DNA from 4 places in the Pararhizobium qamdonense genome. Region 2 is predicted to be linked to each of the others. Evidence: predicted binding sites of a transcription regulator. Region 2 holds the regulator's gene; each other region holds the start of a gene.
What was found. Region 2 encodes LexA, which represses DNA repair genes until DNA is damaged. Its sites were predicted from a motif close to TGTTCNNNNTGTGTTCNG; they were not measured.
Positions count from the first base shown of each region.

Region 1 (2,200 bases), 940 kb from region 2:
GATTGCCGCAGCGATGAGGAAGGCCGGAACGAGGATAGTGAGCGAGGACACCGCATAGAGCGCCAGCCCGCAGAGAAGCAGAATGGCGAGCTTTGCCCGCACGGACATCCGGTGCAGCGGCGTCGTGCCCTCGACATTCAGCCCGTTCAGCATGCGGCCACCGCATGATAGGCGCGGATGCTCTCGTCCGCCGGGCCATCGGCGATGAGCCGGCCGTCGTGGAACAAAAGCACGCGGTCGAATTGCGCGATCAACGGCAGGTCGTGGCTGATGACGATGGTGTGCTCATCAAGCCTTGCAATGGTCTCTTCCACCAGACGCCGGTTTTTCAGGTCCAGCTGGTTGGTCGGCTCGTCGAGGATGAGGATGCCGGGGCCGGTCACCAGCACGCTGGCAATCGCGACCAGCTGCGTCTCGCCGCCGGAAAGCTCGTGCACCCGCCGCCGCGCCAGGTGCGCAATGCCGAACCGGTCGAGCACGGCTGCGGTCCGGCTTTCGATTTCGCCAGCTTTCAAGCCCCGGTTCTTCAGGCCGAAGGCGATATCCTCGTGCACGATCGGCATGATGATCTGGTGCTGCGGGTTCTGGAAGATGAAACCGGCCTCGGCCAGCGTCGCGCTGGCATCGTTGACGGTATCGAGACCGTTGACGGTCACGGTGCCGGTGGACGGCTTGACCAGTCCGTTGATCAGCCGTGCGAACGTGGTCTTGCCCGAGCCATTCAGCCCGATAATACCGATGCGCCGCTCGCTCAGCGACAGCGTCAGCGGCTGAAGAACCGTGCGTCCGCCAAAACTGACGGACACGCTGGCAAAGCGTATGTCCAATCCGCGTCCCCCGCGTTCGAATGTCGAGGCTCTATAGGACGATTTCTTCGCCGATGGAAAGAGGCTTCCCGTTGGGGCTTGAACAAACTGTGAACATTTGCCTAGATTGATATATGGCGATTCTCGTTTCCAACCGTGATGCCCGGCGCATCTTCCTCAACAAGCAAGGCCTGGCCGCAGCTCCCAACCGGGCGCTCGGCAAGCAGGGATTGCTCGATCTCATCCATGAGATCGGCTTCGTGCAGGTGGACAGCATCTCGACCGTCGAGCGGGCCCATCACCAGATCCTGTTTTCGCGCAACCAGACCTATAAGCGCGAGCACCTGACCGAGCTTCTGGAAAAGGACGGCGCGCTGTTCGAACACTGGACGCATGATGCCTCCATCCTGCCGTCGGAATTTTTCCGCTACTGGAAGCACCGGTTTGCCAGGCGCGAGCCTGTGCTGAAGGAGCGCTGGCTGAAATGGCATGGCGAAGGGTTTGACAGCACCTTTGAGGAGACGTTCCAGCGTATCGCCGAAGGCGGCCGCACCATGTCGCGCGACCTCAAGGTCGCCGATCACAAATCGGGCGGCTGGTGGAACTGGCATCCCAACAAGACGGCGCTCGAATATTACTGGCATACCGGCAAGCTCGCCATCGCCGGCCGCCAGAATTTCCAGAAGATCTACGATCTCGCCGAGCGCGTCATTCCCGGTCATCACTATGAGCCCGAGGTCAGCCACGACGCCTTCCTCGACTGGGCCTGCCGGGCAGCGCTCGAACGGCTGGGTTTCGCCACCCATGGCGAAATCGCCGCCTTCTTCGACCTGATCTCGCCGGAAGAAGCGAAAGCCTGGGTGGCGCAACACCGCGACGAATTGACGGAAGTGATGATCGAGCCGGCCGACGGCGAAAAACCGCGTCTTTCCTATGCCTTCGCCGGCTTCCCCGGCAATCTCGGCGGCCTTGCGGAAGCGCCCGCCCGCATGCGCGTGCTCTCCCCCTTCGATCCGCTGATCCGCAACCGCAACCGCACCGAACGCCTGTTCGGCTTCTACTACCGCATCGAAATCTTCGTCCCCGAGCCCAAGCGCGAATACGGCTATTACGTCTTCCCGCTGCTCGAAGGCGACCGCATTGTCGGCCGCATCGACATGAAGGCGGAGCGCAAGAACGGCACGCTCACCGTCAAACGGCTCTGGTGGGAAAAGGGCGTGCGCCCATCATCCGGCCGCATGGAGCGCCTGGAAGCAGAACTCGACCGGCTGGCGAAATTCGCCGGGGTGGAAAAGGTGGTGTTTCTGGAGGGGTGGAGCGGTTAGGGTGGCTGTGCCCGTCACAGGGATGACGGGGCGATTTGGTATGCATCTGTTCCCAAATGACCTGCCGAA
Region 1 is NZ_CP119566.1:3,613,417-3,615,616, reverse strand. Features, by position in the region: gene PYR65_RS17775 (energy-coupling factor transporter transmembrane component T family protein) at 1-153, opposite strand, end outside; gene PYR65_RS17770 (energy-coupling factor ABC transporter ATP-binding protein) at 147-827, opposite strand; gene PYR65_RS17765 (winged helix-turn-helix domain-containing protein) at 941-2,131, shown strand.
Region 1: the regulator LexA is predicted to act here: its motif matches at 906-923, upstream of PYR65_RS17770 (energy-coupling factor ABC transporter ATP-binding protein).

Region 2 (2,200 bases):
CTGTCGATTAACAGTCGAATGCTCTACCGCTGAGCTACCAGGGATCATCTGCGGCGGTGTGTGCTGCAGAAGTGAGGCTGCTAATACAAATGCTTTTCCGATTTGCCAAGCGGTTTTTCAAAAAAAACGCACAATCTTGTCAGACTGTGGAGAACTTCCCATCTGAAGGGAGCACCGCTTTCCAGATGGTGCGCAAGCCAACCCCTTGACGCTAATGGATTGCGCTATGATGGGCGCGCAATTGACTCTGAGACAGGTGAAATGAATGGCAGGCTCGCAAAAAACGAAAAAATTCGGCATCGATGCCCGGACCCATGAACTGATTATCGGCTCATGGCGGATGCGGCTGCCGCAATCGCGTTTGTTGCGCATCACCATCGGCGTCGCTCTGATCTTTGGCGGCATTTTGGGATTCCTTCCTATCCTTGGGTTCTGGATGGTGCCTCTAGGTTTGCTGGTGCTGTCCCACGATCTCGCCTTCGTGCGGCGCCGGCGGCGTAAGCTTTCGGTCTGGTGGGCGCGCAAATGGCAGCCGTCCAACTAGGACGAGGCGCTGACGATCAAAGCGCACCGGCTTGATGCGAGAGACCTCCGTCGGTCAGTGCACCGTTTTTGACAGGCAACTCCTATTTGCAGTTGCGCACCTCACGCGCAAAAAAATCGCTCAATCCGCGAAACGCATGCGCGTGATCGCAATTTTACCGAGTCGGCCTCATGACACACCACAGCCGGCCTGCGAAATCGCCTTCCATCCTTGAAATCGTTCAATGAATTTTAAGCACTTGCGGAACACATATGGAACAGATAGTGTTCGTTCTTGATTTGTTTCTCGATTCTGGAGTGATCGTTCATGCTGACCCGCAAGCAACAGGAACTGCTTCTGTTCATTCACGAAAGAATGAAGGAATCGGGGGTACCGCCGTCCTTTGACGAAATGAAGGATGCACTGGACCTTGCGTCGAAATCCGGCATCCACCGGTTGATTACAGCACTTGAAGAGCGCGGCTTCATCCGGCGCCTGCCCAACCGGGCAAGAGCGCTTGAGGTGATCAAGCTGCCGGAAGCCTATTCCACCAGCCTGCAGCCCAAGCGCGGCTTTTCGCCCAGCGTCATCCAGGGAAGCCTGGGCGCACAGCCGGCGCCGCCTCCGGCACCCGTCAAGACCGCAGCCAATAGTGACACCGTCTCCATTCCCGTCATGGGCAGGATCGCGGCCGGCGTGCCGATCTCCGCGATCCAGAATAACACTCATGATATTTCCGTGCCTCTCGAAATGGTCGGTGCCGGCGAGCACTATGCGCTTGAAGTGCGCGGCGATTCGATGATCGAGGCCGGCATTCTGGATGGCGACACGGTCATCATCCGCAATACCAATAGCGCCAGCCCAGGCGAGATCATCGTTGCGCTTGTCGATGACGAGGAAGCGACGCTGAAGCGGTTTCGCCGGAAGGGCGCTTCGATTGCGCTGGAAGCCGCCAATCCTGCGTATGAGACGCGCATCTTCGGGCCGGACCGGGTCAAGATTCAGGGGAAACTGGTCGGATTGATCCGCCGGTATCATTGATTGCATCGTCGATCGTTTTTTGATGGAAACGCGGCAATCCCAACGGCTGGCATTGCCCGATCATAAATGGCAGGTGCGCAACGGTCTGATCCAGGATATGGGGCAGGGACGTGCGCAGCTTCAGACTGTGGAAGACTGGCTCGGGAACGTCCGTTGGCAAATTAACACGGACGTTTTTCAGAAATATCCTCTTGCGATTTGTTTGGGATCATTCTAAACCGCCGCCACAGTTCGATGATTTGAGCTGACGAGGCCTCGTGGCGGAGTGGTGACGCAGAGGACTGCAAATCCTTGCACCCCGGTTCAATTCCGGGCGAGGCCTCCAAATTTTCCATATTTCAATATGATACAGGGTGCCGACAACGGCACCCTTTATTTTCTTGTCGCTCCATGTTGCAAGGCACTTCCCGTAATTTTCAAGGGTTTCAATCTGATGACCGCGCCTCCATGCAACATGCGAATCGAAGGTCATCGGGATTCAAGGGGATAAAGGGTACAACACGTATTGCGGAGTGCATCTTCAGCGTAAGCTCATGAGGAATGATGCGAAAGCGCGAGTGCCAGGCGGAGGCAGCGAATGAAAGTTTTTTCAGCCACTGACACCAATCCCGCTTTGGCTTCTGCACTAGGTCGTTT
Region 2 is NZ_CP119566.1:2,675,345-2,677,544, forward strand. Features, by position in the region: tRNA gene PYR65_RS12885 (tRNA-Asn) at 1-44, opposite strand, end outside; gene PYR65_RS12890 (hypothetical protein) at 266-544, shown strand; gene lexA (transcriptional repressor LexA) at 851-1,564, shown strand; tRNA gene PYR65_RS12900 (tRNA-Cys) at 1,816-1,889, shown strand; gene PYR65_RS12905 (hypothetical protein) at 2,142-2,200, shown strand, end outside.

Region 3 (2,200 bases), 1.7 Mb from region 2:
AAGCCACGACAGGGCTGTATTGCCGGAGCATCCAGAGGGCCAGCTTGTCCAGAGCCGCTAGATCGCCGACGGGGTCGGCATCGTACATGGCAAGGTCTGCGACCAGTGCCTGGGCCTTGCTCGCAGGCATTCCGACACGGAGACCGAGCTTGCGCGCGGCATCGTCGGCGGCGCACACCGACCTCTTGGACCCCGACCTTGAAATCACGACCATGGGCTTATCAGGAGGCGGTGTGCCATCGGACCCTGCCTTCCTGATCCTGTCCGTAGGCCATCGGGGGAAATAAAGAGAGACGACCCTTGCCATCACAAGCTCCAACGCAAAACTCTGCACACTCGCCCGCACGCGATCTCATCAACTCCGCCAGCCATCTCGGCCTCCCCACGCCCGCAACGGGAAGGTCCTCCGATGGCAGTTGACTTATCCGCCATCTGGTCACCGAGGCGGTCGGTTGGCCGTAGTCGTTCGCTTCCGTCTGCCGTCGCCAGCGCCTGAGTGCGAGACCCATAGTTCCCGACTTCTCGGCCGCCAGTTGGAGCCGTCGCGACATGACCATCGGCAGCCTGACGATTTCGCCCACGACAGCGCCAAGGCCGCCAAACGCGAGGCCCTCTTCGAACGAGGCGAGGACATCCTCTTCCTTGTCGGCTTCCACGTAGATGACGCGGTCGGGATGGAGGCCCGCCTGCGATATTGCCGGGGCGAACAGGTCGGGTCTGCTGAGACACCAGAGGATTTTGCCCTTGGTCCGCGCGGCGATCCCGGCGACCATCAGGGCCGCGGCCGCGCCGTCGACAGTACCGGACCCGCCACCCGCGAACTCGTGGAGCGCGCCGAAGGCCAGCCCGCCGCCTGGCAACTTGCCGTCGATCTCGGGAATACCGAATGGCAGGCTTTCCGCTTTCCTCGCGGCCCCGCCCTCGAGCTTCGATATCTGCTCTCGAAGCTCGTCTATGATGCCCGAAGGCCGGACATGCGTTCTCATTCACGGACCTCCTCGGTTCGCGTTTCGCAGGAATTCATTCCCAAAAGTGGTTGACGTTCTCTTTCTGTTCCGTTCAATGAGAAGAGTCAAGGCGCCTGGAATCGCCATTTCGGTCGTCGGTAGCTATCCGTATCTGGAAAATCGAAATGAATCAGGACTCTAACGCATCCCGCTAAGTGACCGGCTCGATTATCTTTTTTTTGAAGTACTAGGAGAACTATGAACCCGAACCCGACTTTGCGCTCACTTAAATGCACCCTGGTCGTCGTAGAATGTCGGGCATGCCGTCTCTACGGCGAACTCGACCGCAAGGAAGTGGTCCGGCGCTTCAAGGCTTCCGCCCTGTTATCTCGCGTACGCCGCGGTGTCGTTGGCCACTGCGACCGGATGTGCGCCGACGGCACGGACAGATGCGAAGCAATTGTGCGGTGCCAAGAGAAACCTCGATCAAGTCCGCCCTGGACCGCTCAACCGGATCAGGAGCGCGTCGGGAACTTTACCGAGTCTGGTAAGGTTTTCCGATCCTGAGACATCACGAGGAGACAGGCATGGACGACGCGATCGCATTCAACAGACGCAATCTTCTAAAGCTCGGAGCCGCTGGAGCGACTGGGATGGTTCTGTCCACAACGCCAGCAAGTGCTGAAAGCTATCCCGCGCCGACCAAGGTCGACACCGGAGTTGTCGAAGGTGGGAAGGTCAAGTTCCCGGAATGGCGCGGCCCCGAAGAAACGCCGAGTGGCAATCCGTCGGCCCCAATGCCACCCGAGGAACGCGTCGGCTTCGCCGTCGTGGCGCTCGGCCGTTTGAGCCTTGAGGAAATCCTTCCCGCTTTCGCCGAAACAAAAAAGTCTAAGCTGGTCGCCCTCGTGTCCGGAACCCCGGAAAAGCTATCCGCCGTCGCCAAGCAGTACGGCATCAAGCCGGAAGCCTGTTACGACTACGAGGACTTCGATGCCATAAAGGACAATCCCGACATCAAGGCCGTCTACGTCGTGCTGCCAAACAGCATGCACCGCGAATACGTGGAACGGGCCGCGAAGGCTGGCAAGCACGTCCTCTGTGAGAAGCCCATGTCCGTCAGCTCTGCCGACGGACGAGAAATGGTGAAGGTCTGCGAAGAGCAGAACGTAAGGCTGATGATCGCCTACCGCATCCAGTACGAGGCCGCCAACCTGTTTCTGGCGGAAAAGGTCCGGAGCCAAGCTTACGGC
Region 3 is NZ_CP119566.1:950,887-953,086, reverse strand. Features, by position in the region: gene PYR65_RS04505 (Y-family DNA polymerase) at 1-307, opposite strand, end outside; gene PYR65_RS04500 (ImuA family protein) at 222-986, opposite strand; gene PYR65_RS04495 (Gfo/Idh/MocA family protein) at 1,535-2,200, shown strand, end outside.
Region 3: the regulator LexA is predicted to act here: its motif matches at 1,041-1,058, upstream of PYR65_RS04500 (ImuA family protein).

Region 4 (2,200 bases), 1.6 Mb from region 2:
CTGCCACGCTCATGCGCTTGCGTTCCAGTGCCAGCAGATATCGCTTGGCCTCCAGCCCGCCGGCAAAACCGTGCAACTGCCCGTCCGATCCGATCGCGCGGTGGCAGGGGACGATGATCGATACCGGGTTTCTGCCGTTTGCCGCCCCCATCGCGCGATAGGCTTTGGGGTGCCCGATCTGCCGGGCAATGGCGGCATAGGTCCGGGTTTCGCCAAACGGGATCGTCAACAGCGCCTGCCAGACCGCCTTCTGGAATGCGGTACCGGTGAGATCCAGCCGGATGCTGAATTCCGTGCGCTCGCCCGCAAAATATTCCGCCAGCTGCCGTTCGGTTTCGAGCAGGATCGGATGGTTGGCGCTTTCCACGCGTTCGCCAAGCCTGACGCGGTTGGGCGCGTCGTTCTCCCACAAAATGGCAGCCAGCCCGTCGCCGCGGGTAACCAGCTCCAGTGCCCCGACCGGCGAGGCGATGATTTTGGAAACAGTGATCATGGTTCGAGTTTCGCTCAGTTTTACCGATCCCGCCACCCGATTCTTGCGTCGGAAGGGGTGGATCGAACGCCGTATCCGCTTGGCTGGGGCAGGCTCGATTTGACGCAACGTCCAACCCATCCATTTCACGATCGTGGGAATAAATTCACAATGTTCATGTTTTGTTCTTGATCAAATATCCGACTCGAATATACTGGTGGCATCCAGAAAGAGATGAGGTCTGCCATGCTTGGAAAAGCCGAGGTTTTGCGCATTGAACAGCAGTCATTTTTACGCGGTCGGGCGGGCAGCACGGTGCCGGTCCAGCCCCAGCAGAAATATGCTGATGATCATGGAAAGAGCAATCTGTTCCTGGCCCTCGTGCCGGAGCGGGAGGTGGCTTTGCAAGCTGTCGAGACCGGCAGGGAGATTGCGCGGCGCTACGGCCTGTCGAAAAGTCCACGCCCGTATGAGCGCATGCATGTCTCGCTGAATGCCATCGGCACATATCCGGATTTCCCCGATGATATCGTCTTCGCCGTCTCCGCAGCCATGGCCACCGTCAAGGCAGCCCCTTTCGAGGTCAATTTCGATCGCGCCATGTCCGTCACCAATGCCAGGGCTGTCATCCTTGCCAATGCGATCCGCAGCGAAGAGATGATGGATCTGCATGTGCAGCTTGCCAAGGAAATGTGGGGTGTCGGCCTGAATTTCACCTACAATCCGCGTTTCATGCCGCACATGACGGTTCTCTATGACGACGTGCCGGTGCCCGAGCACTTGCTTGCAGAACCCGTCCGCTGGATTGCGCGGGAATTCGTGCTGATCCGCAGCGTCATCGGCAATAGCGAATATGAATATCTCGATCGCTGGCCATTGCTGGATTGACGGGATCGGGCCCGGAGCAACCGGCGTGCGGACACCGCGCGCCGGTTGCGTCTGTTTCTGTGTGCCGGGGCCGATCCACAGCACAAAGCAAGCCGCAAATTTTGGCATCTTGCGCCCGCCTGCAGCAAGCCGCATAAGCCCTTGAAACGATAAAAGGGAGGATGGTCATGGATATTTCTGAAATCGTCATCAAGGGCGATACGCCGGGTGTCGAATGGCGGCTGCCGGTCATCCGGTTCAAGGGCAGCGACGCCAAGGCGCCGAAAATCTATATCCAGGCAGCGTTGCATGCCAATGAGCTTCCGGGCACGGCTCTCCTGCATTTTCTATGCGAAAAGCTGCGGCAGGCCGATGCCGATGGGAAAATTTTCAGCGATATCACCATCGTTCCGCAGGCCAATCCGATCGGCACGGCGCAATCGCATTTCGGCGAATTGCAGGGCCGGTTCGATCTGGGCTCGCGCACCAATTTCAACCGCGAATTTCCGCTGATCGGGCTGTCCGAGCGCGAAACGCTGATCGACGATCTCGAGCGTTATCCGGTGGTGGAACAGCTGAAGCGGCAGTTGCTGCATATGGCGCTCAGTGCCGATCTGATGCTCGACCTGCATTGCGATGATGAATCCGTGCAATATACCTATGTCGATGAGGCCTTCTGGCCGGAAGCCGCCGATCTGGCATCGGCGCTCGACATGGAAGCCGTGTTTCTCGCCGATGGCGAAAGCAGCGCGTTTGAGGAATCGGTCGGCTATGCCTGGAAGCATGAAACGGCCGAAAAGGCCAAGCGGCTGCCGGGCCGGCTGGCCGTCACCGTCGAGCTTCGTGGCACGCGCGATGTCT
Region 4 is NZ_CP119566.1:4,281,039-4,283,238, reverse strand. Features, by position in the region: gene PYR65_RS20915 (methylated-DNA--[protein]-cysteine S-methyltransferase) at 1-493, opposite strand, end outside; gene PYR65_RS20910 (2'-5' RNA ligase family protein) at 869-1,360, shown strand; gene PYR65_RS20905 (M14 family zinc carboxypeptidase) at 1,528-2,200, shown strand, end outside.
Region 4: the regulator LexA is predicted to act here: its motif matches at 645-662, upstream of PYR65_RS20910 (2'-5' RNA ligase family protein).